Regions from separate parts of the Brevibacillus sp. Leaf182 genome, predicted to be linked through region 2. Evidence: riboswitches for the same ligand, from Rfam matches in the RefSeq annotation. Region 2 holds a riboswitch; each other region holds the start of a gene.
What was found. Region 2 has a riboswitch for S-adenosylmethionine ahead of ASG16_RS22250 (homoserine dehydrogenase family protein). Riboswitches for the same ligand answer to the same signal wherever they lie in the genome.
Positions count from the first base shown of each region.

Region 1: it holds a riboswitch for S-adenosylmethionine, as region 2 does, so the genes downstream of both, ASG16_RS02380 (methionine ABC transporter ATP-binding protein) here and ASG16_RS22250 (homoserine dehydrogenase family protein) in region 2, are expected to answer to the same signal.
Region 3: it holds a riboswitch for S-adenosylmethionine, as region 2 does, so the genes downstream of both, ASG16_RS02465 (homocysteine synthase) here and ASG16_RS22250 (homoserine dehydrogenase family protein) in region 2, are expected to answer to the same signal.
Region 4: it holds a riboswitch for S-adenosylmethionine, as region 2 does, so the genes downstream of both, ASG16_RS27460 (ABC transporter permease) here and ASG16_RS22250 (homoserine dehydrogenase family protein) in region 2, are expected to answer to the same signal.

Region 1 covers NZ_LMPN02000014.1:59,110-64,811, reverse strand. Annotated here, with positions in the region: gene ASG16_RS02390 (GerAB/ArcD/ProY family transporter) at 1-744, shown strand, start outside; gene ASG16_RS02385 (Ger(x)C family spore germination protein) at 744-1,640, shown strand; gene ASG16_RS31475 (Ger(x)C family spore germination C-terminal domain-containing protein) at 1,631-1,903, shown strand; SAM riboswitch class I at 2,011-2,127, shown strand; gene ASG16_RS02380 (methionine ABC transporter ATP-binding protein) at 2,228-3,241, shown strand; gene ASG16_RS02375 (methionine ABC transporter permease) at 3,242-3,907, shown strand; gene ASG16_RS02370 (MetQ/NlpA family ABC transporter substrate-binding protein) at 3,967-4,806, shown strand; gene ASG16_RS02365 (peptide ABC transporter substrate-binding protein) at 4,994-5,702, shown strand, end outside.
Region 2 covers NZ_LMPN02000031.1:166,009-171,710, forward strand. Annotated here, with positions in the region: gene ASG16_RS22235 (cyclase family protein) at 1-410, shown strand, start outside; gene ASG16_RS22240 (DinB family protein) at 536-1,051, shown strand; gene ASG16_RS22245 (methylated-DNA--[protein]-cysteine S-methyltransferase) at 1,059-1,550, shown strand; cobalamin riboswitch at 1,584-1,788, shown strand; gene ASG16_RS31565 (hypothetical protein) at 1,948-2,082, shown strand; SAM riboswitch class I at 2,177-2,283, shown strand; SAM riboswitch class I at 2,350-2,461, shown strand; gene ASG16_RS22250 (homoserine dehydrogenase family protein) at 2,548-3,813, shown strand; gene ASG16_RS22255 (CapA family protein) at 3,873-5,042, opposite strand; gene ASG16_RS22260 (VOC family protein) at 5,120-5,702, shown strand, end outside.
Region 3 covers NZ_LMPN02000014.1:77,197-82,898, reverse strand. Annotated here, with positions in the region: gene ASG16_RS02475 (MFS transporter) at 1-906, opposite strand, end outside; gene ASG16_RS02470 (ArsR/SmtB family transcription factor) at 903-1,952, opposite strand; gene ASG16_RS02465 (homocysteine synthase) at 2,106-3,410, opposite strand; SAM riboswitch class I at 3,502-3,608, opposite strand; gene ASG16_RS02460 (rhodanese-like domain-containing protein) at 3,921-4,232, shown strand; gene ASG16_RS02455 (SCO family protein) at 4,315-4,941, shown strand; gene ASG16_RS02450 (YqzG/YhdC family protein) at 4,938-5,276, opposite strand; gene ASG16_RS02445 (hypothetical protein) at 5,380-5,702, shown strand, end outside.
Region 4 covers NZ_LMPN02000036.1:237,863-243,564, forward strand. Annotated here, with positions in the region: gene ASG16_RS27450 (MBL fold metallo-hydrolase) at 1-1,171, shown strand, start outside; gene ASG16_RS27455 (sulfite exporter TauE/SafE family protein) at 1,203-1,994, shown strand; SAM riboswitch class I at 2,117-2,221, shown strand; gene ASG16_RS27460 (ABC transporter permease) at 2,331-3,263, shown strand; gene ASG16_RS27465 (ABC transporter permease) at 3,268-4,215, shown strand; gene ASG16_RS27470 (ABC transporter ATP-binding protein) at 4,229-5,245, shown strand; gene ASG16_RS27475 (ABC transporter ATP-binding protein) at 5,238-5,702, shown strand, end outside.

The DNA.
Region 1 (5,702 bases), on a different contig from region 2:
TTGGCAGGAATCATCCTTTTTCTTGCGTACTACACCATTGTGGGAGGGATAAGAGTCATAGCTGGCTATACGTTTTTTTCCATTATAGCAACGGCATGGCTAGTCTTTGATTTATATTTCCCTTTGGAATTCGCACGATGGGAATATTTGTTTCCGATTATGGATACCAGCTTTGGGAACCTTTTCAAAGGAATGATGGCCATGTCATTGACCAGTGTCGGTTTCGAGGTTCTCTATGTCGTCTATCCCTATGTACAAAATAAGGACAGGGTAAATAAAAGTGCACAGTTGGCGGTGCTGGTGACTTATCTTATCTATTTATTGGTCATGATCGTGTCCTTGGTCTTTTTTAGCCAAGGTCAGCTCATGAGGACGATCTGGGCGACACTCAATCTGCAAAAGATGGTGTATCTCCCCATTCTGGAAAGATTTGAGCTGGTCGTTATCTCGCTGTGGCTTATCGTCATCTTGCCGAATATCATGCTGTATTTGTGGTGCTCGGCGCGAGGGCTCAAGCGTTTGTTCAGCTTCAACTTGCGAAGTTCATTGTATTGGATTTTATCGGTGATTTATCTTGCTTCCTTGACGATGCTTTCCAGACAGCAGATGAATTGGCTTTTTACTGTGCATGGGAAAATTAGCATATGGGTTGTGTACCTGTACCCCTATTTTTTGTACGTCATGGTCTTGCTGAAGCAGCGAACGCAACGGGCAAAATCGAAGAGCAAAGGAGAGAGTGCCTGATGCTTGATGAGCGGAAAAAGAGGTTGTCCTTCATCAAACGGTTTTTGGCGTTGTGGTGTTCTGGTGTCATAATAGTCACAGGCTGTGGAGATCGGCAGATTTTTGATGAAACTGGACTTGCCACAGCTGTCGGCTATGACTTGTTAAAGGATGGAAACATTCGTGGGACTGCAATCATGCCCTCCATTAATCCAGAGGCAAAAAAAAAGATACAGATTTTCTCAGCAATGGGGGAGACCAGCAAATCAATCCGGGATCGGGTTAATTTACAATCAGATAAAAGAGTGTTGGGTGGGCAGATTCGTGTCGCCCTCTACAGTGAAAACTTGGCAAAACGCGGGCTTGGCAGTATCGTTGACACGCTGTATCGGGATTCCTCTATTTCCAGCAGGGTTTATCTTTGCCTATTTGAAGGCGAAACATATGATATGTTAACGTATCCCTATTCTGAAGAAGGGAATATCGGAATCTATTTATACCGTATGATTGAGCAAAATATTGAAGGGGAAAAAATTCCGTCTTCCACCATGCATGAGTTTTTTCGGGCCTATTATGACAAAGGAATCGACCCGATCATGCCGTACATTGCAAGAAAGGGAAATGAGCTGCAAATCAAGGGTATCGCATTATTTCAAGGGGAGCGTTATGTAGGGTGGATCACACCAAAGGAAGCCTTTTTAATCAAGCTCATGCATGGAAAGTTCAGCATTGGCAGCTACGATACTTCTGTTCCTGCTCGTATTTTTGGGGAGGAGCCAAAGAGCCGCGGAAGTAAAAAAGACCGTGTGCAGCTTGTCTTTGACACCATTTCCAGCAAATCTAAAATTGATCTGACCCAAGTGTCCCCCCGGTCTTTGATATTGATATACGATTACATGCGAGAATTTTGGAATTAACCCTTCCGCTGAAGCTAGAGAATGCAAAGCTGATGAAAATCATGGAGAATGCACTGGATAAAGAGATCGAAAAAGAATTGCAGAAAGTAGTCAGTAAATTGCAGGGCCTCGATGTCGATCCCGCTGGATTCGGGATGGTGTATCGTGCAAATAGAAGAGGGATGGCAAACATGACGCAGGCCGAGTGGAGAAAAATGTTCAAGGAAGCAAAGTTTCGCTTTCACGTAAAGTCAACAATCATCCGCAACGGCGTCATGGATTAAAAAACTTTTTCCTGCTATTACTATTGACGTGATATTTTCAAAAAGGATATAATCCGTTTTGTATCATCATGAAATAGAAAAAACGAACATAATATACGTAGATATCTTTCTTATCAAGAGAGGCGGAGGGACAGGCCCTATGAAGCCCGGCAGCCGGTTCATTTTCGAATGAACGTCGCGGTGCCAATTCCTACAGGATTGTTTGGATCTTGTGTAGATGAGAAGGGTGGATGCGAACGTATACATTGCGTTGCAGCCCCTTTTTCGTTTATTGAAAAAGGGGTTTTCATATTTTATCAAGATTGTGGTCGGGAGGTGGATGCGTTGATCCAACTGCGTCATTTGCATAAAAGCTATCAAGTACAAGGTAAAACCATCCCAGCATTAACGGGGATCGACCTTTCCATAGAGCAAGGAGAAATATACGGGATTATCGGACACTCTGGTGCAGGGAAAAGTACGTTGATCCGGTGCATCAATTTGCTGGAGCGCCCAACTTCTGGGGAAGTTATTGTGGACGGCGTCGATTTGACTAGGCTGGATGAAGGGAAGCTGCAAGAAAAGCGCCGCTCAATCGGCATGATTTTTCAGCACTTCAACTTGCTGTCTTCTTCGACAGTCGGTGAAAATGTCGCTTTTCCGCTCAAGCTGGCCAAGCGTCCGAAGGCAGAGATTGAGAAGAAAGTAAACGAGCTGCTGAAGCTGGTTGGCTTGGAGGCACATAAGGACAAATATCCGTCCCAACTGTCTGGCGGACAGAAGCAGCGTGTCGGGATCGCCCGGGCGCTCGCGAATGATCCAAAAGTGCTGCTCTGTGACGAAGCTACATCGGCTCTCGATCCGCAGACGACGAACTCCATTCTGGCACTGCTCTTGGACATCAACCGCAAGCTGGGCTTGACCATTGTGTTGATTACCCACGAGATGCACGTCATTCGCTCCATTTGTGATCGTGTCGGCGTAATTGACGGCGGAAAGATCGTCGAGTCGGGTAACGTACTGGATGTATTCCTTCGTCCGAAGCATCCAACGACACAGGAATTCGTGGAACAAGTAGCAGATTCTACAGAGCTGAGAGAAGCAGTCGAGCACGAAAAGGCTTCGGGGAACCGGACCATTGCTCGTGTCACCTTCCTCGGAGAAAAAACGTACCAGCCGATCCTGTTCCAAACGATGCAAGAGACCGGTACGGTGTTCAGCATTTTGCAGGGAACAATCTCCCGCATGAAAGATACGCCGTATGGTCAGTTGGTGATCGAGCTGGAAGGCGATGTTGCACAGAATCAAAAGACCATTGAGACGCTGCGCCAACGTGGCTTGGAAGTAGAGGTGATATAAATGGACTGGACATTCGAGAATGTGGATTGGGCTGAAATCGGCGTAGGTACGATGGACACGCTCACGATGCTCGGCTTTTCCACCCTGTTTACCGTCCTGATTGGTTTGCCATTGGGAATCGTTCTGTTTTTGACTTCACGCGGACAGCTTCTGCAAAACCGCACTTTTTATACGATCGCATCATTCGTTGTCAACGTATTGCGCTCGGTACCGTTTATCATTTTGATGATTTTGCTGATTCCTGTGACGAAAATGATCGTAGGAACCTCACTCGGCGTACTGGGTGCCATTCCGCCGCTCGTATTTGGTGCCGCTCCGTTTTTCGCACGCTTGGTGGAAACCTCTCTGCGTGAGATTGATAAAGGCGTGATTGAGGCCGCACAATCTATGGGGGCGTCCAATTGGCAGATCGTCTGGAATGTCCTTTTGCCAGAGTCTAGATCTGGACTGATCGCAGGTATTACGATCACGACGGTTACGCTGGTCTCCTATACCGCAATGTCTGGGGTAATTGGCGGTGGTGGTTTGGGTGACTTGGCGATCCGATACGGTTATCAGCGTTTCCAAACCGATGTCATGATTGTGACTGTTGTTATTTTGCTGGTGATGGTACAGATCTTACAAACGCTGGGGGACCGTCTGGTTCTGAAATTCAGCCGCAAATAGATCTTTCCATATAGATTTTCAAAAAATAAGACTAAATACATGCAAGGGGGAAATCATTCATGAAAAAGCTAGTCGTATCTGTACTTTCTACTGTATTGGCATTTTCTTTGGCAGCTTGCGGAGGCAAAACGGAAACAGCACCTGCTCCGGCTGAAGGCGGCGCACAAGGCGGACAACAGGAAGTAACATTGAAGGTAGGCGCTTCTCCCGTTCCACATGCAGCAATCTTGAAATTCGTTCAACCAAAACTGAAAGAACAAGGCGTGAACCTGGAAATTAAAGAGTTCACCGATTACGTACAACCTAACGTTCAAGTGAACGAGAAACAACTCGACGCTAACTTCTTCCAGCACAAGCCTTACCTGGAAGACTTCAATAAAGGACAAAACATGAATCTGGAGCCAGTAGTGGCTGTACACATTGAGCCATTCGGCGCTTACAGCAAAAAAGTAAAATCTGTGGATGAATTAGCTGATGGCGCAACAATCGCGCTGCCAAACGATCCAACAAACAGCGGCCGCGCACTCGCACTCTTGGAGAAAAACGGCGTGATCAAGCTGAAAGAGGGCGCTGGCATCAGCGGTACTGTGAAGGACGTTGTTGAGAACAAGAAAAACCTGAAGTTCAAAGAAGTAGAAGCAGCAATGCTGCCACGCGTTCTGGAAGAAGTAGATCTGGCGTTGATCAACACCAACTACGCGCTGGAAGCAAAGCTCGTTCCTACCAAAGACGCGCTGTTTATTGAAGATAAAGATACTCCATACGCAAACTTCCTGGTAGCTCGTCCTGACAACAAGGATTCCGAAGCAATTCAAAAGCTGGCAAAAGCACTGAACTCACCTGAAGTGAAAAAGTTCATTGAAGATGAATACAAAGGCGCGATTGTTCCAGCGTTCTAAAGTAGAAATAATTGATCGATCAACAAAGTCCAACTGGCCGAAAAGCTGGTTGGGCTTTACTTTTGTTTATAATGTAGTGAATTTTCATAAAATTAAATTAAATCTACAACAACCCCGTTTTCAACCCAATTCCGGTCGAGTATATTGTGTTTGAAATGAGAAAATATAGATAAGGTGGAATTTTCAGATGAAAAGAAATCTCAAGTTGTTTCTTGGCGCGATGCTGGTCGCCGGAAGCGTGTTAGCTGGATGCTCCACGAGTACGCAGCCATCAACAACAACCCCTCCAACTGAGGGAACCGCAGCGCCCGCTGAAAAGCCTGCAAATGCAAAGCCTCAGGTATTTCGGGCGAACATCATGAGTGAGCCTTCGACAGCGGACCCCGGTCTTGCGAAGGATGCCACATCGGGAGCGATTGTTCGTGCTACGTTTGATGGTTTGACTCGCTTCGATGCGAACGCAAAGCCAGTGAATTCAGTAGCATCCGATATCAAAATCTCGGATGACAAACTGGTGTATACCTTCACGCTCCGCGATTCTAAATGGAGCAATGGTGATCCAGTGACTGCCCATGACTTCGTATATGCATGGAAACGTGCACTTAGCAAGACCCTCGGTGCTGAGTATGCCTATCAGCTATACTACATTAAAAATGCGAAGCTGATTCACGAAGGCAAGATGAAGCCCGACGAACTCGGGGCAAAGGCTCTCGATGACAAAACACTGGAAGTCACGCTGGAGAATCCAACGCCTTACTTCCTGGAGCTGACGGCTTTCTACACCTACTACCCGGTTAACCAAAAAGTTGTGGAGGCCAATCCGAAATGGGCAAACGAAGCGGCGACGCACGTAAGCAACGGTCCATTTAAGATGACAGCGTGGGAGCACAAGAGCA
Region 2 (5,702 bases):
TGGGCAGTTGCAAGGTTCTCGATCTCACAGCGGTAGAGGACAGGATCACTCGCTCCGACTTAGAGAGCTTCGATCTTGTGCGAGGAGATTTTGTCCTGTTTAAAACGAAAAACTCTTTTGAAGAGGCATTCTCTTTTGAATTCATCTTTCTGTCTGAAGAAGGGGCAGAATATTTAAGTGAGCTGGGTGTGCGGGGCATTGGTACCGATGCACTTGGAATCGAACGCGCCCAGGAAGGACACCCCACACATAAAAAGCTGTTTGCAGCGGGAGTCATTGTCGTGGAAGGATTGCGGCTAGCAGAGGTCCCGCCAGGCGAGTATTTTCTGGTAGCTGCACCACTCAAGCTGATCGGCACGGATGCAGCCCCGGCAAGGGTTCTACTGTTTGAAGGCTTACATAGCGTATAATGGTGAAGCTCACCCGCCTGTGAGGATTAGGCGGGTTCGTTCGTATTGGACAAGAAATGCTTGGCTGAGGATGCATAGTGGTATAATTTGTCTATCCAAACTGAATGAAGAGGAGTGGGAAATACATGCTCAAACGACCAGAGCAGGATGAATACGCTGCATATTTTGATTATTATATTGGACTTGTACCGGAGGGGGATCTGCAAACGATCCTCACACAACAAGGAGAGAGGCAAGTCGCGTTATTTTCGTCACTAGCGCCTGAGCAAATTGATTATCGGTATGCGCCAGGCAAATGGACGGTAAAAGAGGTTTTGGGTCATCTCATCGATGCAGAACGCATCATGAGCTATCGCTTGCTGAGAATCGCGAGAGGAGATCAGACACCCCTCGCTGGTTTTGATGAGAATGCTTTTGTCGAACACGGGTGTTTTCAGCGAAGAGACCTCTCTGATTTAGTGGAAGAGTATAAGGCCGTTCGGGCTTCCACCATCGCGCAGGTTCGCGGAATCTCTCCAGAAGCGTGGTTGCGTACAGGCCTTGCCAACGGAAACAAGCTATCTGCAAGGACGTTGGCCTATGTGATTGCTGGACATGAAGCTCACCACAGAACCATTTTGAAAGATCGGTATCTAGGGTAGGTCTTGTATGGAGAGATTACAGACAATTGATTATGTTTCGCCACTCGGCATCTTGGAAATCAGTGGGACAGAAGACGGGGTATGTTCGATCATGTTCACAGATCGGGACGAACCCATTTTGCGTGAACAAGAAGACAAATGTCTAGAGCCTCTCCTCGTTTGTCGGCAACAGTTGGACGAATATTTTTCCGGCGAGAGACAGTCCTTTTCTGTTCCCCTGTGTATGAAAGGGACAGACTTTCAGAAAACAGTCTGGCACACATTGACCACCCTTCCCTATGCGCACAAGATTACGTACACGGAGCTAGCCGCGTTGATTGGGAAGGAAAATGCGGTGAGGGCTGTCGGGAATGCCAACGGAAAAAATCGGCTGAACATCATCGTACCCTGTCACAGAATTATAGGAGCAAACGGGAGTTTAACAGGCTATTCGGGTGGCTTGTGGCGAAAGGAATGGCTACTGGCCCACGAGCAATGTTCGCAAAACAAGGAAAAATAAGGTAGAATCTGAGAATAGTAGTGAGAAAAGACAATTTCATAGATGGAAACAGGTTCCTTAGGGCGTACCAATTCGCCAAAAGGATAATAGGGAAGCTCGGTGCAATTCCGACACGGTCCCGCCACTGTAAGAGGAGAGTCAGCGTCCAACGAGCCACTGGTCTATCAAAATAGACGGGGAAGGCGACGCTAGACGATGAACCCATAGTCAGGAGACCTGCCTGTTTCGACGACACTGATAGACCTACGGGAGATAGGGAGGTGTTAGAGATGGCTTGCAAAAAACAGCGAGTGGACAAGTGCGTCCCTCCTTTTCTGGCATTTTCTAACGATCGTCACGGTCGAACGGAAAATGCTCTTTTTATTTTGGGCAGGATAAAAGAAAAGGAGGGCGTGCGATGATGCAACTTATGATTTGCCAATGGTGCGGATATGTCGAGGAACAAGAGCTGCCTGAGGAATGCCAGGAGGGCGTGTTTCATTGCACTTGCTGCAGTATGGAAGAGGTAGAAAGTCTGTTCACCCACAATTGAAAGTCTGGCCAAATCAGCTTGCAATCAGAAAAGAAAGAATTTTGTTGACGCTTGCCTTGGAATTTCTTAGAATAAAGCTCAACAGCATAAATGGTTCTTATCCAGAGAGGTGGAGGGTCTGGCCCGATGAAGCCCAGCAACCGTTGCATATTGCGACAAGGTGCCAATTCCTGCGAGACGTTTCGTCTCGATAGATAAGAAGCGGGTTACTCCATTAGTAGATGAACCTTCTTCTTAGCGAAGAAGGTTTTTTTCAATTTCATATTTTCTTTATCCAGAGAGGTGGAGGGACTGGCCCGATGAAGCCCGGCAACCGTCACGCATATTTTGTGACAAGGTGCCAATTCCTGCAGGACATATACGTCCTGGTAGATAAGGAGGAGGAGCAGTAGCTGCTAACAAGCCTTCTTCTTATCGAAGATGGCTTTTCTTTTTATCTAAAATTCGGGGTATGGGGTGGTCAGGATGAGTGCAGAAGTGGTACGCGTGGGATTATTGGGATTGGGGACAGTGGGTGGAGGCGTAATCAAAACAATCCGTTCGCAACAGGAGAAGCTGGCTTCTCGTCTGGGTAAACGAATTGAGATCGTCAAGGCATTGGTGCGTGACTCGGAAAAAGAGCGGGCGGTTCCTATCGACCCGACTTTACTGACAACAGACTTTGAGGATGTATTGAACAGCGATGTGGATATCGTGGTGGAGGTCATGGGCGGTGTAGAACCTACCTATGACTACGTCCGTGCTTTCATCGAAAAGGGATGCCATGTAGTAACTGCCAACAAAGAACTTCTGGCGAAAAAAGGAACAGAGCTAGTCGATTTGGCCAATCAGCATCAAGTGCATCTTGCCTATGAAGCGAGTGTGGCAGGGGGCATCCCGATCTTGAGCGTGCTCCGGCAGTTCCTGCGCACGAACGATATTCAAGGTGTTCGCGGTATTCTCAACGGAACAACGAACTTCATTTTGACGAAAATGGAGGCAGAGCAGCTCTCTTACCAGGAGGTGCTCAAGCAAGCGCAGGAGCTGGGCTATGCGGAAGCAGACCCTCGTTCGGATGTAGAAGGCTTTGATGCCATGTACAAGTTGTATATCTTGGCACAGCTTGTTTACGGAGAATCACTGCCTTTAGCAGATGTTGTTCGCAAAGGAATTGCAGATTTGTCAGCAGGTCACATTCGGATTGCGAGCGAGCTGGGATACCGGATCAAGCTGATCGCGCAGGCCTATCAAGCTGAGAAAGGAATTCGCCTATCTGTTGAACCAACCATGCTTCCGCTGAGCCATCCGTTGGCGCAAATCCACGACGCGTTTAATGCTGTACAGCTATCCGGCAACATCGTGGGAGACTTGTTGTTTACAGGAAGAGGGGCAGGAGAGCTCCCTACAGCGAGTGCTGTCGTCGAGGATTTGGCCTATTTATTGACACAGCCATTCACACCGCATCCTACCTGGAAAGAAAAAACGGCTGCCAAAGCTGGTGTCACGGTGGACTCGGAAGAACACGTCCTGTGTTATATGGAGGGCTCATGTCATACTGCTACGCCAGACCGTGTCTTGCATTTCCTTCAGCAGGCAGGAGTCAACGTGCATAAACTAAAGGTCCAATTCGACTTGGGAGGCGTCTTGCGCGCAGGTTTGATCGTGACAGGAATCAGTGAAGAGCACGAGTCCCTATTGAAAAATGATTTTGGCTTAGAAGTGCGCTGCTTCCCGATTATCGAATCTGCGTAAGAAAAAGGAATCACAAGAAGAGCCGTATTTCTGGTTAGCTAGAAACACGGCTTCTTTTGTCAGGGGGCAGTCTCCACCGCTTTTGCACGCGGCTGTACACGCCCGTCGCTTTGGATGTCAACACTCACAGAAATGGATTCAATCCGTTTTAGCAGGGCAGCGCCGTTGCTTTCATTCATGGGTACAGCTTGTCCCAATTCTGCGTGAAACGGAAGCATCGTCAGCTCACAATCACCACTTTTCGTACAGCTTGCTTGCAGAACCATCGTTTCCCAAGTCTTGGGTTCGTTTGATCGTGTGAAAATGAAATTGCCGAGACTGTACGCAATCCATTTGTCGTTGTATCGTTCAAAGCCTTGAAGGACATGAGGATGACCGCCAACAATCAAATCTGCACCAGCATCGATGTAGGCACGAGACAACTCTTTTTGATGATCGACAGGATAATCGGAGCGTTCCTTGCCCCAGTGTGCAATCACCACGACGAGATCTGCTTGGTTGTTCGCATCTTGGATCGCTTTCACTGCTAGCGTAGGATCATAGGAAGCGGCCATACCTGCCTGGGAATTCCCTGCATACCAGCTCGTTTCGGGAATGACCCTGCTGAAGCCGAGAATCGCGATCTTGATGCCGTTCTTTTCTATCAATACAGGAGAATAGGCACGGCTGGCATCCTTTCCGGCGCCGACGTATGCAATCCGGTTTTTGTCCAAAGCGTCAAAGGTATCCAGCAATCCCGGAACTCCTTGGTCCATGGAGTGATTATTGGCGAGATTCACCACATCAATCCCAGCGTTTTTCATGGCAGGAACAGCAAGTGGCGACGACTTGTAGACATACGCCTTGTTCTGTGCAGCAACACCTGTTTCGGTGATCGGTGTCTCCAAATTGGCAATCGTGATATCATCTTGTAAAAAGAGCGAGCTTACATGCTTGTATGGGTAGTCATAGCTGTTTGCGAGTAACGTTTTCTCTACATTTCCTGACATCATGATGTCACCGACAAAGGTGAGCTGCACTGAAGTCTTTTGGTTCACGGTATTGTCAGGAGCAGGCTGCGTGTTCGGGTTGGTATGTTCTCTATCCATGGCAGTTTGGAATAGGTAGTAGGTTCCGACGACGAAGATGGCCAACACGCTAAAAAGGAGCGTGCTCTTCCCAGCACGTACCCATTTTCTACGTGAGTGCTTGCGCCGAGCCTTTACCCGGCTTGATCTGGTCTCGTTCATTTTTCCCCCTTGTCTTTCTATCCTTACATAAATGAATTTTGATATTCTATAAGTAATACGAAAAGAGGCGAAAAAAGGTGCGATTAACTTTTGATCATTTGGTTCATTTTGTACATCGGACTCCTCAGGAAGCAGCGGAACAATTTTGCCAAGCGGGTTTTCATGCGGTAGCCGGAGGGCGTCATGCGTCTTGGGGGACATGGAATAGCCTTAGTTATTTCGGGCTTTCCTATGTTGAATTTTTGGCGGTTGAACACCAGGAGCTTGCTCGACAATCAGAGAATCCGCTCGTGCGTCAATGCATCGAGGACGAAGCAAAGGGAGAAGGCTTTGGTCAGATTGCGCTTCGGACCAGCGAGATGGATGCGTGGGCAGAGCGCCTGCGAAGCCAAGGTCTACAGGTGACTGGACCTGTTGCGGGAAGTCGTACGCGTGATGATGGCACGACCCTTCGGTGGCGGATGTTGTTTCTCGAAGATGCAGATAGTGCTCTTCTACCACCATTTCTCATTGAATGGTCGCAAACAGATGAAGAAAGAATAGAAGATTTAACAAATCGTGGCATCATTGGCGCACATCCGAACGGTGCAGCACATCTCCAATCAGTAGGCTATGCAGTAAAGGATCTGGAAGAAGCAACAGCACGTTGGCAAAGATGGT
Region 3 (5,702 bases), on a different contig from region 2:
AAAGCTTAGGCCACCTAATACCAGTGATCCCAACATAATCAGGGGCTGTCCAAGGCTGCTATGTAAGCGTGGCACGAGCAAGGAGCCGAAGAAATAGCCCAACGGATAACCAGCCAAAAACAAGCCTACATGAAACGAGGTGCCTTGCAGCTCGCCGGCTATAAAAGGCAGGTTTAGTACGAGTGTGACTCCGACAGCAAATTGGACGAGAGCCGAGTACAGGCCAAGCCAGAGCAAAAGGGGCTTCTGCCAAAAAATCGCAAGACCAGCCTTAAACATAACGAACCACGATTGCTTCTTGTTGGCGGTATCCGCTGGGGCGATTGGACAAAGAACCAGAAAGAGACCACTGAGTGCATAGCTGATCGCGACCAATGCGAGTACGGACTCACCGCCGATACTCGCCACGAGAATCCCAGCCAAAGGAGGACCTGTGATCAAGGCAACTCGCAGGACACTATCCAAATAAGCATTGGCCTGGAGGAGCTGCTCTCTTTTGACCAGAGCAGGGAGGAGCGACTGGCTGGCTGGCACATACAGCGGTTGAACGAGACCGTTGATCAAGGCTGTGAAATACAGTGGCCAGAGCGATTCTGTCCCGGAAGTAATGACCGCAAAGGACAAACAAAACGCAGCAGCTCGCATCCATTGAGAAAAAATCATGACACGCTTCTTGTCGAATCGGTCGATGTACGGTCCGGCTACCAACTGAATAGCGAGCGACGGCAAGAAATACAGCAGCCACATCTGTCCGACCGCACCTTGTGAGCCTGTTGCCTGATAGATTAACCAGCTATTGGCGAGGGTACCGAGTGAGGCGCCGAGTTCTGAAATGAGCTGACCGAAAAGAATCCAACGATAAGAACGCTGCTGCCAGACAGAGGCTTGGACCGCGGTTTGGTTCATGGGGTGCTCCTGTCTAGGAATTCATCCCACATCAGGGGAAGCTTGTCCAGGGTATGACGGCGGAGTCTGTAACGGGAGCCTGCTGTTTCAACGAGATGGGCAGACCGCAGCATGGACAGGTGATGGTGCACTGTCGATTTCGCCATGGAGAGTTGATCTGTTATCTCTTGCAGGCTCAGGTCCTTTTCCGCCAGCATTTTGACCATGCGCAGTCTGTGCTCATCTCCGAGTGCTTTTAAGGCTTGCACCAGTGAAGGTGGTGGCTGATTAGGATCTACAGCATCATGCAAATTTTCGTCGGCAACAGGGTAATAAAAAATTTTCGTCCCGACAGCATCGGCCTGTACGGTCCACGGGCGATAAATCGCTTGTGGAATCAGCAATACGCGTGTCACCGCAGGTTCTGGGAGGTAGCTCGATCCCGTCGCATACTCCACCAAGGCTTCCGGGTTGAGCTTTCCTAGTTTGCTTTGCTTTTGCGACCAATCCCGTTCTAGCATACGAACGATCTCTTCCTCACGCGGCTTGATATGCGTGGTATACCAGCCTTCCATCAATCGGAGAATATGACTCCGCAGCTCTTCTGCATCAACGGAAGTAATATGTCCGATATACGATTCAAAAAAGAGATGCGCACGACAAGCTTCCTGTAAAGCGGCGCATTCCTCCTTGTTTCCTTGTGCAGCCTTTCGCCGTGCTTCCTGCATATTTTCACCTAGATAAGGGAGGGCCTCGTATCGGAGCTGTTCTGTTGAGAGCTCTCTGACGTACGAGAGAAAGGAATCCAGATCAGCGAAAGGGCAAAGATCGAGCAGTTGCAAAAGTGTCTTCCATGTGTTGTGTTCCTTCGCATAGTCGACCTCTTGCTGTACAGAGGGTGATAGCTCGTCCAACAGTTGACGCCAGTAGGCAGGAGGGTGTTCCATCGTGTGATGCAATTGATCGTAGGTAGCGGCAGCGATTCCCAAGGCAGCTTCGAATAAAGGAGAATACGAGAGCTCAACCCGATAGGTCGTTCGTTCACTGCCAATGTTCAAAATCTTCATGTGATCATCCTTCCAAAATTTGTACATGATTATGTATTTTATAAATAACGAATGTGAAATTCAACATTTTTCGAATGGAAGTAGAAAAGGAAAAGAAGAATCACAAATCTCTATCCAAAGAGATCATGATTCTTCTTTCTTCAAAAAGTATGGTTAACCTACCGTAGATAATTGAAACGCACGCTGTAGTGCTTGCTCCAGATCAGAGAGGATATCGTCGATCGATTCTGTGCCGACTGAGAGGCGAATAAGTCCCGGGGTCACTCCGGCTGCTACCTGCTCTTCTTCTGTCATCTGCTGATGTGTTGTGCTGGCTGGATGAATGATGAGTGACTTGGAGTCCCCGACATTTGCGAGATGGGAGAACAGCTTCACTGATTCGATCAATGTTTTTCCTGCCTCAACGCCACCGCGAATTCCAAAGGTCAGGATCGCACCAGCACCTTTTGGTAAATACTTTTGTGCCAATTCATGCTGGGAGTCAGACTCCAGCCCCGGATAACTCACCCACTCCACGGCAGAGTGATTGGCGAGGAATTGGGCTACTGCCAAGGCGTTCTGGCTATGCCGCTCGATGCGCAGATGCAGGGTTTCTAATCCTTGCAGGAACAAGAAGGAATTGATTGGGGCGACAGCCGCTCCAATATCGCGCTGGAGCTGGACGCGTGCCTTGATAATATAGGCGAGTGGACCGACTGCCTCTGTATAGACAACACCATGGTAGCTTGGGTCTGGTGTAGTCAGACCTGGGAATTTTCCGTTGTTCCAGTCGAATTTTCCAGAGTCTACGATGATACCGCCTATTGCTGTTCCGTGTCCGCCGATGAATTTGGTAGTGGAGTGCACGACAATATCGGCCCCGTGCTCAAAAGGACGGCATAAAATTGGAGTCGCGAAGGTATTGTCCACGATCAAAGGAACACCATTTTCGTGGGCAATATGGGCGATGGCCTCGATATCAGCGACATCAATGCGCGGATTGCCGATCGTTTCGCAAAACACAGCTTTTGTCTTTTCATTGATATAGGCACGGAAATTTTCCGGATTGGATTGATCAGCAAAATGAACCTTGATACCGAGGCGGGGAAGCGTGTGGGCGAACAGATTGTAGGTACCGCCGTAGAGGCTGCTGGAAGCGACGATCTCGTCTCCTGCATGCGCAATATTTAAGATGGCGAATGTAATGGCAGCTTGCCCAGATGCAGTCGCGAGTGCACCAACTCCACCTTCGAGCAGGGCAACACGCTTCTCAAACACATCCTGGGTCGGATTCATGATACGTGTATAGATGTTCCCAAACTCTTTTAGGCCAAACAGATTGGCTGCATGCTCCGTATCGCGGAAAACATAGGAGGTCGTCTGATAGATCGGAACAGCACGTGAGCCTGTTACAGGGTCAACCTCCTGCCCACCGTGGACCGCAAGTGTTTCTGGCTTCCATTGTTGTTGATCGGACATGTCCATCTCTCCTTTTACTATGGGAAATCGGCTAATAAAAAAACGGAGCATTCTCCTGAGAAGAAGAAGGCTCCGATCATGCACGGGCTTGTGTTCATCTCTCAGAATCACTGGATTCTGCAGGAATTAGCACCATGCAGCTAGTCTGCTGGTTGCCGGGTTTCGTAGGGCCTGTCCCTCCACCGCTCTTGATGAGAAAAAGTTGTTGTCGTAATTGTATGAAAATAAAACCTTGATGTCAACGCATAATCGTAAGTTATCAGGGAGGTTTTTGTGTATATAGGGATGAAAGGTGTTCACTCATGCCATTAATTTGTAACGCTTTTGCCTCAAGCTGTTCACATCCCGTGTGGCTACTGCCGCAGTGAAATAGGAGATAATGGTAGAAAATAGGGAGCATGGATGGATAGTGAAGCCAAGTGCTCTTCGCGTTAGAAAAGTAAAAAAGCGTGTGATATCATGGAGGTGGTTACAACTGATCTGATCGTACATATAGGAGGATAAATAGCGATGAGCCATGGAGTAAAGGAAATTACACCACAAGAGCTGTTGGAAAAGCTGGAAGCCAAAGAGGAACTGCAAGTCATTGATGTACGTGAAGTCGATGAGTGGAATGCAGGTCACATTAAAGAGGCAAAGCTGATCCCACTCGGCTTTTTGCCGCACCGTATCGATGAGCTGGATAAGAACACTCCGATTGTGATGGTTTGCCGTAGTGGTGCCAGAAGCCATAATGCTACAGCGTATTTGAGTGAACAAGGATATGACGTGGCGAATATGGTTGGCGGCATGCTCGCATGGCCAGGTGAAGTGGAACAGTAAGAAGAGATAGAAACAGTGTGAAATGCCTCCCGAGTGTAATCAGGAGGCATCTCGCATGGGACAAGCAGGGAGGAAGCAACCCGTGAGTGAAGGAACACAATTGCAGCAGGAATCTGCGATAAAAAAACATTGGTTTCCTGTGTTAGCTGGTATTATCCTTTTGGCTATCGTCGGAGTATTTGGTTATAAGTACATGACAGAAGAGAAGATCGAAGTGTTGAAGCCCATCGCGGACTTCACCTTAGACAACAGTGACGGAACAACCTACACGTTTAATCAAAGTGCTGGCAAGGTACGGCTGGTCGAGTTTATGTTTACCAAGTGCCCGGATATTTGTCCGGCTACTACGTACAACATGGCCAAGCTGCAAGATCAGTTGAAGGAAAAGGGACTGTTCGGAGACAAAGTAGAGTTTATCTCTATCTCCTTTGACCCTGATAATGATACGCCGGAAGTCTTGCAGGAGTATGCAGCCAAGTTCAAGGCAGATCAGAGTGGCTGGAAGTTCCTGCGCGGGGACGCTCAGGCTGTAGAAAAAGTGACGAAGGACTTTGGTCTGATGGTCATGAAGCAGCCAGATGGATCTTATGCTCATACGGCTCGTATGTTCCTTGTTGATGGAGAGGGAAACATGCGCCGCGCGTACGGGATGGCAGCTGACATGGACATGGAAGTCATGATGAAAGAGATGGAACAGCTCGCTGACTAGTGAGTCTCCTCATAGGAGATGTTTACGACATCTTCTGTCTGATTCACGAATTCAATATGAATGAGTAACGCCCACCTGCGATTGCCTTCTTGAAGCAAGAGCTTAAACGTCTCTTCCGACGTGGTGGGCGTTTTTGGTTTTCGTCCGACATGCAGGTAGTCCACAATTTGAGCGTTTGGATATCGCTTCATCGTTTCCTGCATCGCGAGTCTGCCCCATTTTGCATAGGGAGGCTGGGCATAGGCAGGGAACGGCTGAAATAGGAGCAGGAAAAGTACGGTGGAGAGAAGGGGCATTATGTTCCGATGGCGAAATAAGCGACGAGCGGTTTGCACTTGCTGATCCCTCTCCTTTTTGAAATGGTTTTCCATGTATTTTGAAGACTTTTCGGAATATCATTCGTAGAAAATAATGACAATGAAGTGCGGGAGGTTTTCGATGCATTACTTGCTCATCCCCTTATTTGGCGTTCCTGTTTTGGTGGGGGTTCTTGCCGCCATTTTCCAAAAGCCTCCTTTTTGGAAAAAATGGGGACTCACGATTGCTTCTGCCGTATTGATTTACGGAGGCTGCTTCGCCGCGAATGTACATTGGCAAATGAAGTATGGTATTCCGGTGTTACCCACGGAGTCCGACTTGGAGCTATTTTTATACTTTTGTATCCTGTTGGTGTTTGTTTGTATCCTTATGTATATTGTCTTTTTGATCACGATGAGAAAACAGTTTTGGAAAATGAACCTCGTTTTTTTATGCACAGCCTT
Region 4 (5,702 bases), on a different contig from region 2:
TAAAGATTGGAAATATCAATACTTGGAAGGGTTGAACCATCAGCTTGTCCACGATGGGGATCGCTTTTTTATCGGGAACTTGCTATTTGAAGTCATGCATACCCCTGGCCATACACCCGAGAGCATCTCCTTCCTTTTGACAGACCTTGGAGGGAATGCAGATCGGCCTATCGGGATCTTCACGGGGGATTTCGTCTTTGTCGGCGATATCGGCAGACCGGACTTACTCGAAAAAGCGGCGGGAATAAAGGGTACGTCCGAATCAGGTGCAAGAGCCATGTTCCAGTCCCTCCAAAAATTCAAGCAACTGCCGGATTACATGCAGGTATGGCCAGCGCATGGCGCAGGAAGCGCTTGCGGGAAAGCACTGGGGGCCGTGCCGTCTTCTACCGTTGGTTATGAAAAGCTCTTTAACTGGGCGATGTTACACTCTAATGAAGAGGAATTCGTTCAGGTACTCCTGGATGGACAACCAGAGCCACCAACGTATTTTGCCGTAATGAAACGCGTGAATAAGGAAGGCCCTGCCTTGCTCAACGAACTCCCTGTTGTTCAAGAGTTCAATTCGCTTGAAGCGGTTAAGGAAACGCTGGAAAAGGGACAGATTGTCGATACGCGTCCTTTCCAGAATTTTGCGAAGGGGCATTTGGCGGGAACACTTCACATTCCTTTTCACAAGTCATTTGCCAACTGGGCGGGCTGGATCGTCGATTACGATCGCCCGGTTCATATCCTGGGCACCCCAGATGAGCTGGATGAGATTTTGCAAGCCTTGCATTCCGTAGGGATTGATCATGTCACAGGTTTTATCGACAGCGGCAAGCTACTGGAAGGCGAAGTGTCTGCACTCGAGACAATCAAAGAGGTAACACCGTTGGAGATTGCCGAACAGGTGAAAAAGGGAGAGGTTCACGTAGTAGATGTACGTAATCTCTCTGAGTGGAAGGAAGGACACATTCCAGATGCACAGCACATCATGCTCGGTACGCTCGCTATGCGGCTGGAGGAAATTCCTCACGATAAGCCGCTTCTCGTACAGTGCCGTTCCGGTGCTCGTTCCGCTATTGGAGCAAGCATTCTTCAGGCAAATGGATTCAAGGATGTCATGAATTTGAGCGGCGGAATCTTGAGATGGCAAATAGATGGCTTGGCAGTTGTAGAACGAGGATAAAACGAAGTGAGGTGTTGCAAAGGGTGAGCGTATGACTATCGACCTTGTGATCACACTGTTTGTTATCGGTTTCGCGGGATCATTTATCTCTGGTCTCGTCGGAATCGGGGGCTCCATCATCAAGTATCCGATGCTTCTGTACATTCCGCCCGCCTTTGGATTCGTTGCTTACACAGCTCACGAGGTATCCGGAATAAGTGCAGTCCAAGTATTTTTTGCCACCCTAGCTGCTGTTTGGACTCTGCGCAAAGATAAGCTTATTCATTACCAACTCGTACTGTATATGGGAAGTTCAATTATTGTCGGGAGCTTGCTTGGGGGATATGGAGGAAAATATCTTTCGGCAGAAGCCATCAATATCGTTTACGCCATCCTGGCTACCCTTGCTGTAATCTTGATGTTCCTGCCAAAAAAGCGAGTGGACGAGCGAGAACAGACAGAGGTTCTCTTTCATAAACCTACAGCCGTATTATCCGCTTTGATTGTCGGAGGCGCCTCAGGAATTGTCGGAGCTGCTGGCGCTTTTATTTTGGTTCCCATCATGTTGATCATCCTTAAGATCCCGACAAGGGTTACAATAGCTTCATCTCTTGCCATTACCTTTCTTTCTTCCATCGGTTCGACGGTAGGGAAAGGGATGGCGGGGGACATATTGCTGTGGCCATCCGTGATCATGGTAATCGCCAGTATCATGGCAGCGCCACTGGGTACGATGGTCAGCAAACGTTTGGACACACGGATTCTCCAAACCATTCTTGCCTTGTTGATCCTAGCCACCACGATTAAGATTTGGGCTGACATCCTCCTATTCAAACGTGTGTGAAGATTTACTTTTTTCATAAATAAAATAAAGAAAAATCAATTGTCATTGAACAGCATTGACATATCCGAGTAAAATGATAAGATAAAAAAGAATTTTACGATGAAACAAAATTTCATAGAACATTCTTATCGAGAGTGGTGGAGGGACTGGCCCGATGAAACCCGGCAACCTTGGTCTAATTGACCTTACGGTGCTAATTCCTGCGGAGTAATTCTGCGAGATGAGAAGGTGGGAACCGTGCAATTACCCCTCTTCTTTTCGGAGAGGGGTTTTCTGTATTTATAATTCGTAGTATTCACATCTATTTACTTACTATTATACAAAGGAGGAAACAATGTGCTTCATTATGCGGTCAAGCGTGGCTTTCTTATGATCGTTACGCTGTGGATTATTGTCACGGTGACGTTTGTGACCATGCACCTGATTCCGGGTGACCCGTTCGCGTCTGACGCCAAAATGCTTCCAGAAGAAGTGGTAAAGAACATGCGGGCGGAGTACAACCTGGATCAGCCAATCACGGTACAGTACCTGCTCTATCTGAAAGGTTTACTACAGTTTGACTTGGGGCCATCTATCCAGTCCAAGACGAGGGATGTGAACACGTTGATTGCAGAGGGATTTCCCGCCTCGGCTGTTCTGGGACTCCAGTCGTTTATTGTCGCGCTGGCAGGTGGAATCACACTCGGAATCGTAGCGGCACTCTATCACAATCGAACGCTGGATTTCTTATCTATGTTTGCAGCCATCATCGGGATCTCTGTCCCCAGTTTTATTCTGGCGCCACTGTTGATTAAGTACTTGGCGGTCAAATGGGAGCTTCTTCCTGTTGCTGCGTGGGGGAGCTGGGAACACTCGATTCTTCCAACGCTTGCGCTCGCTATCGGTCCGCTTGCCATTATCGCTCGTTTCGTACGAGCCAGCATGCTTGAGGTTTGGCAACAGGAATACATAAGTACGGCGGAGGCGAAAGGGCTTGGCACCTTTTCCATTGTCATTAGACACGGGATGCGCAATGCCATACTGCCGGTTCTTACCTTTATCGGACCACTGTTTGCCAACCTGATGACCGGAACCTTTGTGGTGGAAAAGATTTTCGCCATTCCCGGGCTCGGCAAATACTTCGTGGAAAGCATTTTTAACCGCGATTACCCCGTTATTTTGGGGACGACCGTGTTTTACAGCTTTGTGCTCATTTTTACTTTGTACATCATCGACCTGCTGTATCGGGTGATTGACCCGCGCATCAGATTGACGAGTGGAGGGAAGTAACGACATGGCCAATCAGGCAACACAGCTAGACTCCCTGTTTCGACCAGTAGACCGAAACCGACTATCCGAAGGAATTCGCGAACGTCCCAGCCTAGGGTACTGGCAGGAGGTATTGCAGCGAGTATTCCACAACAAGCTGGCCATGCTCGGGTTTTTCCTGCTCGCAGCAGTGGTGACTCTCTCGATCATCGGACCGATGCTCGTACCCCATAGCCCGCATGAACAGTCATTGACGAAGGGTAATCTGCCACTGTCGGGCGAGCACTGGTTTGGAACGGATGACTTGGGTCGGGACATGTGGGCACGTACCTGGGTAGGTGGTCAAATCTCTTTGTTTATTGGTGTGGCGGCAGCTGCCATTGACCTAGTGATCGGCGTAATCATCGGCGGGATATCTGGTTACATGGCAGGGAGGAACAAGCTGGGAGATCGTGTGGACAACATCCTGATGCGGTTAGCTGAAATTCTATACAGCATTCCGTATCTGCTAGTGGTAATCCTGCTGATGGTGGTTCTGGAGCCTGGTCTCACAACGATCATTATTGCCCTTTCACTAACCGGCTGGGTCGGCATGGCGCGCCTGGTCAGAGGGCAAATCATGCAGATCAAGCGTCAGGAGTTTGTACTGGCGGCAGAAAAGCTGGGTACCTCGCATGCCAAAATCATCAGGAAGCATCTGCTGCCGAATACGATCGGCGTCATCATCGTCAACCTGACTTTTACGATCCCGCACGCGATTTTCGCCGAATCGTTTCTCAGCTTTCTTGGGCTGGGTGTACAGGCGCCAACCGCTAGCTGGGGAACCATGGCTAACGACGCGCTGGCGGTTATGCTGAGCGGACAGTGGTGGCGGCTGTTTTTTCCGGGATTCATGATTTCGCTTACCATGTTCGCGTGCAATGCACTCGGGGACGGTTTGCAGGACGCACTGGACCCGCGGATCAGGAAATGAGGAGGAGTACATCGTGAAACCATTGTTGGAAGTAGATCAGCTACGCGTCTCCTTTCGCACGTACGGTGGAGAGGTGCAGGCAGTAAGAGGGGTTTCCTTTTCTGTGAAGGAAGGAGAGACGCTGGCGATTGTCGGGGAAAGCGGATGCGGAAAAAGTGTGACTGCTCGGGCATTGATGGGGATGATTCCGCCGCGATCCGGTCAGGTAAAAGGTGGCAGCATTCGGTTTCGCGGGCGTGAACTGACTGGGCTGACGAAGCTGGAATGGCAGCAGGTTCGCGGCTCGCAGATCGGCATGATTTTCCAAGACCCGATGACTTCGCTGAACCCCACGATGAAAATCGGTTTACAGATTGCGGAAGGGCTGATCAAACATCGAAAGCAGACGAAGTCGCAAGCAAAGGAAGAGACACTGAAACTGCTAGAGAGAGTGGGCATTCCGGAAGCGGCGAGGCGTTTTGAACAATATCCGCACGAGCTAAGCGGAGGCATGCGGCAGCGTGTTGGAATCGCTATGGCGCTTGCTTGCCAACCGCAGTTGGTTGTCGCCGACGAACCGACGACAGCGCTCGACGTGACCATTCAGGCACAGATTCTTCGTCTGATGAGGGAGTTGCAGGAGCAGTTAAACACGTCGATCATTTTGATCACCCACGATCTGGGCGTTGTTGCAGAGGTGGCCGATCATGTAGCGGTCATGTACGCAGGCGTAGTGGTGGAGAGCGGCCCTGTGGGAGAGATCTTTGACAATCCGCGCCACCCATATACACAAGGACTGTTGCAGTCTGTGCCACGCCTCGATACAGGCAAAAAAGAGCGGCTGCTCCCCATCGAAGGGACACCGCCGGATCTTTTTCGTCCGCCTGCTGGTTGCCCGTTCGCTGCACGTTGTCGGTTTGCCATGGAAATTTGCCTGGAGCATATGCCGCAATCGAATTCGTTTATCAATCAGCATGAGGCGAGCTGCTGGCTGAACGACCCGCGTGCCCGGGGAGCAGAAGCGTGGATGGGGAGGGAGACACATGGTTGACAACATAATAGGGGTGGAGAATCTCGCTAAATCGTTTGAGATTGGCGGAGGCCAACGGGTTAGAGCTGTTGACCGCGTCTCTTTTGAAATCAGGCGAGGGGAGACGCTCGGAATCGTTGGGGAAAGCGGCTGCGGCAAGTCTACGCTGGGCAGGACGATCGTGGGCCTTTACCCGGCTAGTGCGGGGCGCATCCTGTTTCAAGGTAAAGACATTGCCAGGATGGACAGACGTGAGCGACGGGACGCAAATCGCCACATGCAGCTGATCTTCCAAGATCCGCAGGCCTCACTCAATCCGCGTTTACGAGTGGGTGACATCATTGCCGAGGGAATTGATTCCTATGGATTGGCAAAAGGAAAAGAGCGAGAAGAACGCATCTATCGGCTGCTGGAGCTAGTAGGATTGCACCCAAGCCACGCAAAACGCTTTCCGCATGAATTTAGCGGCGGACAACGA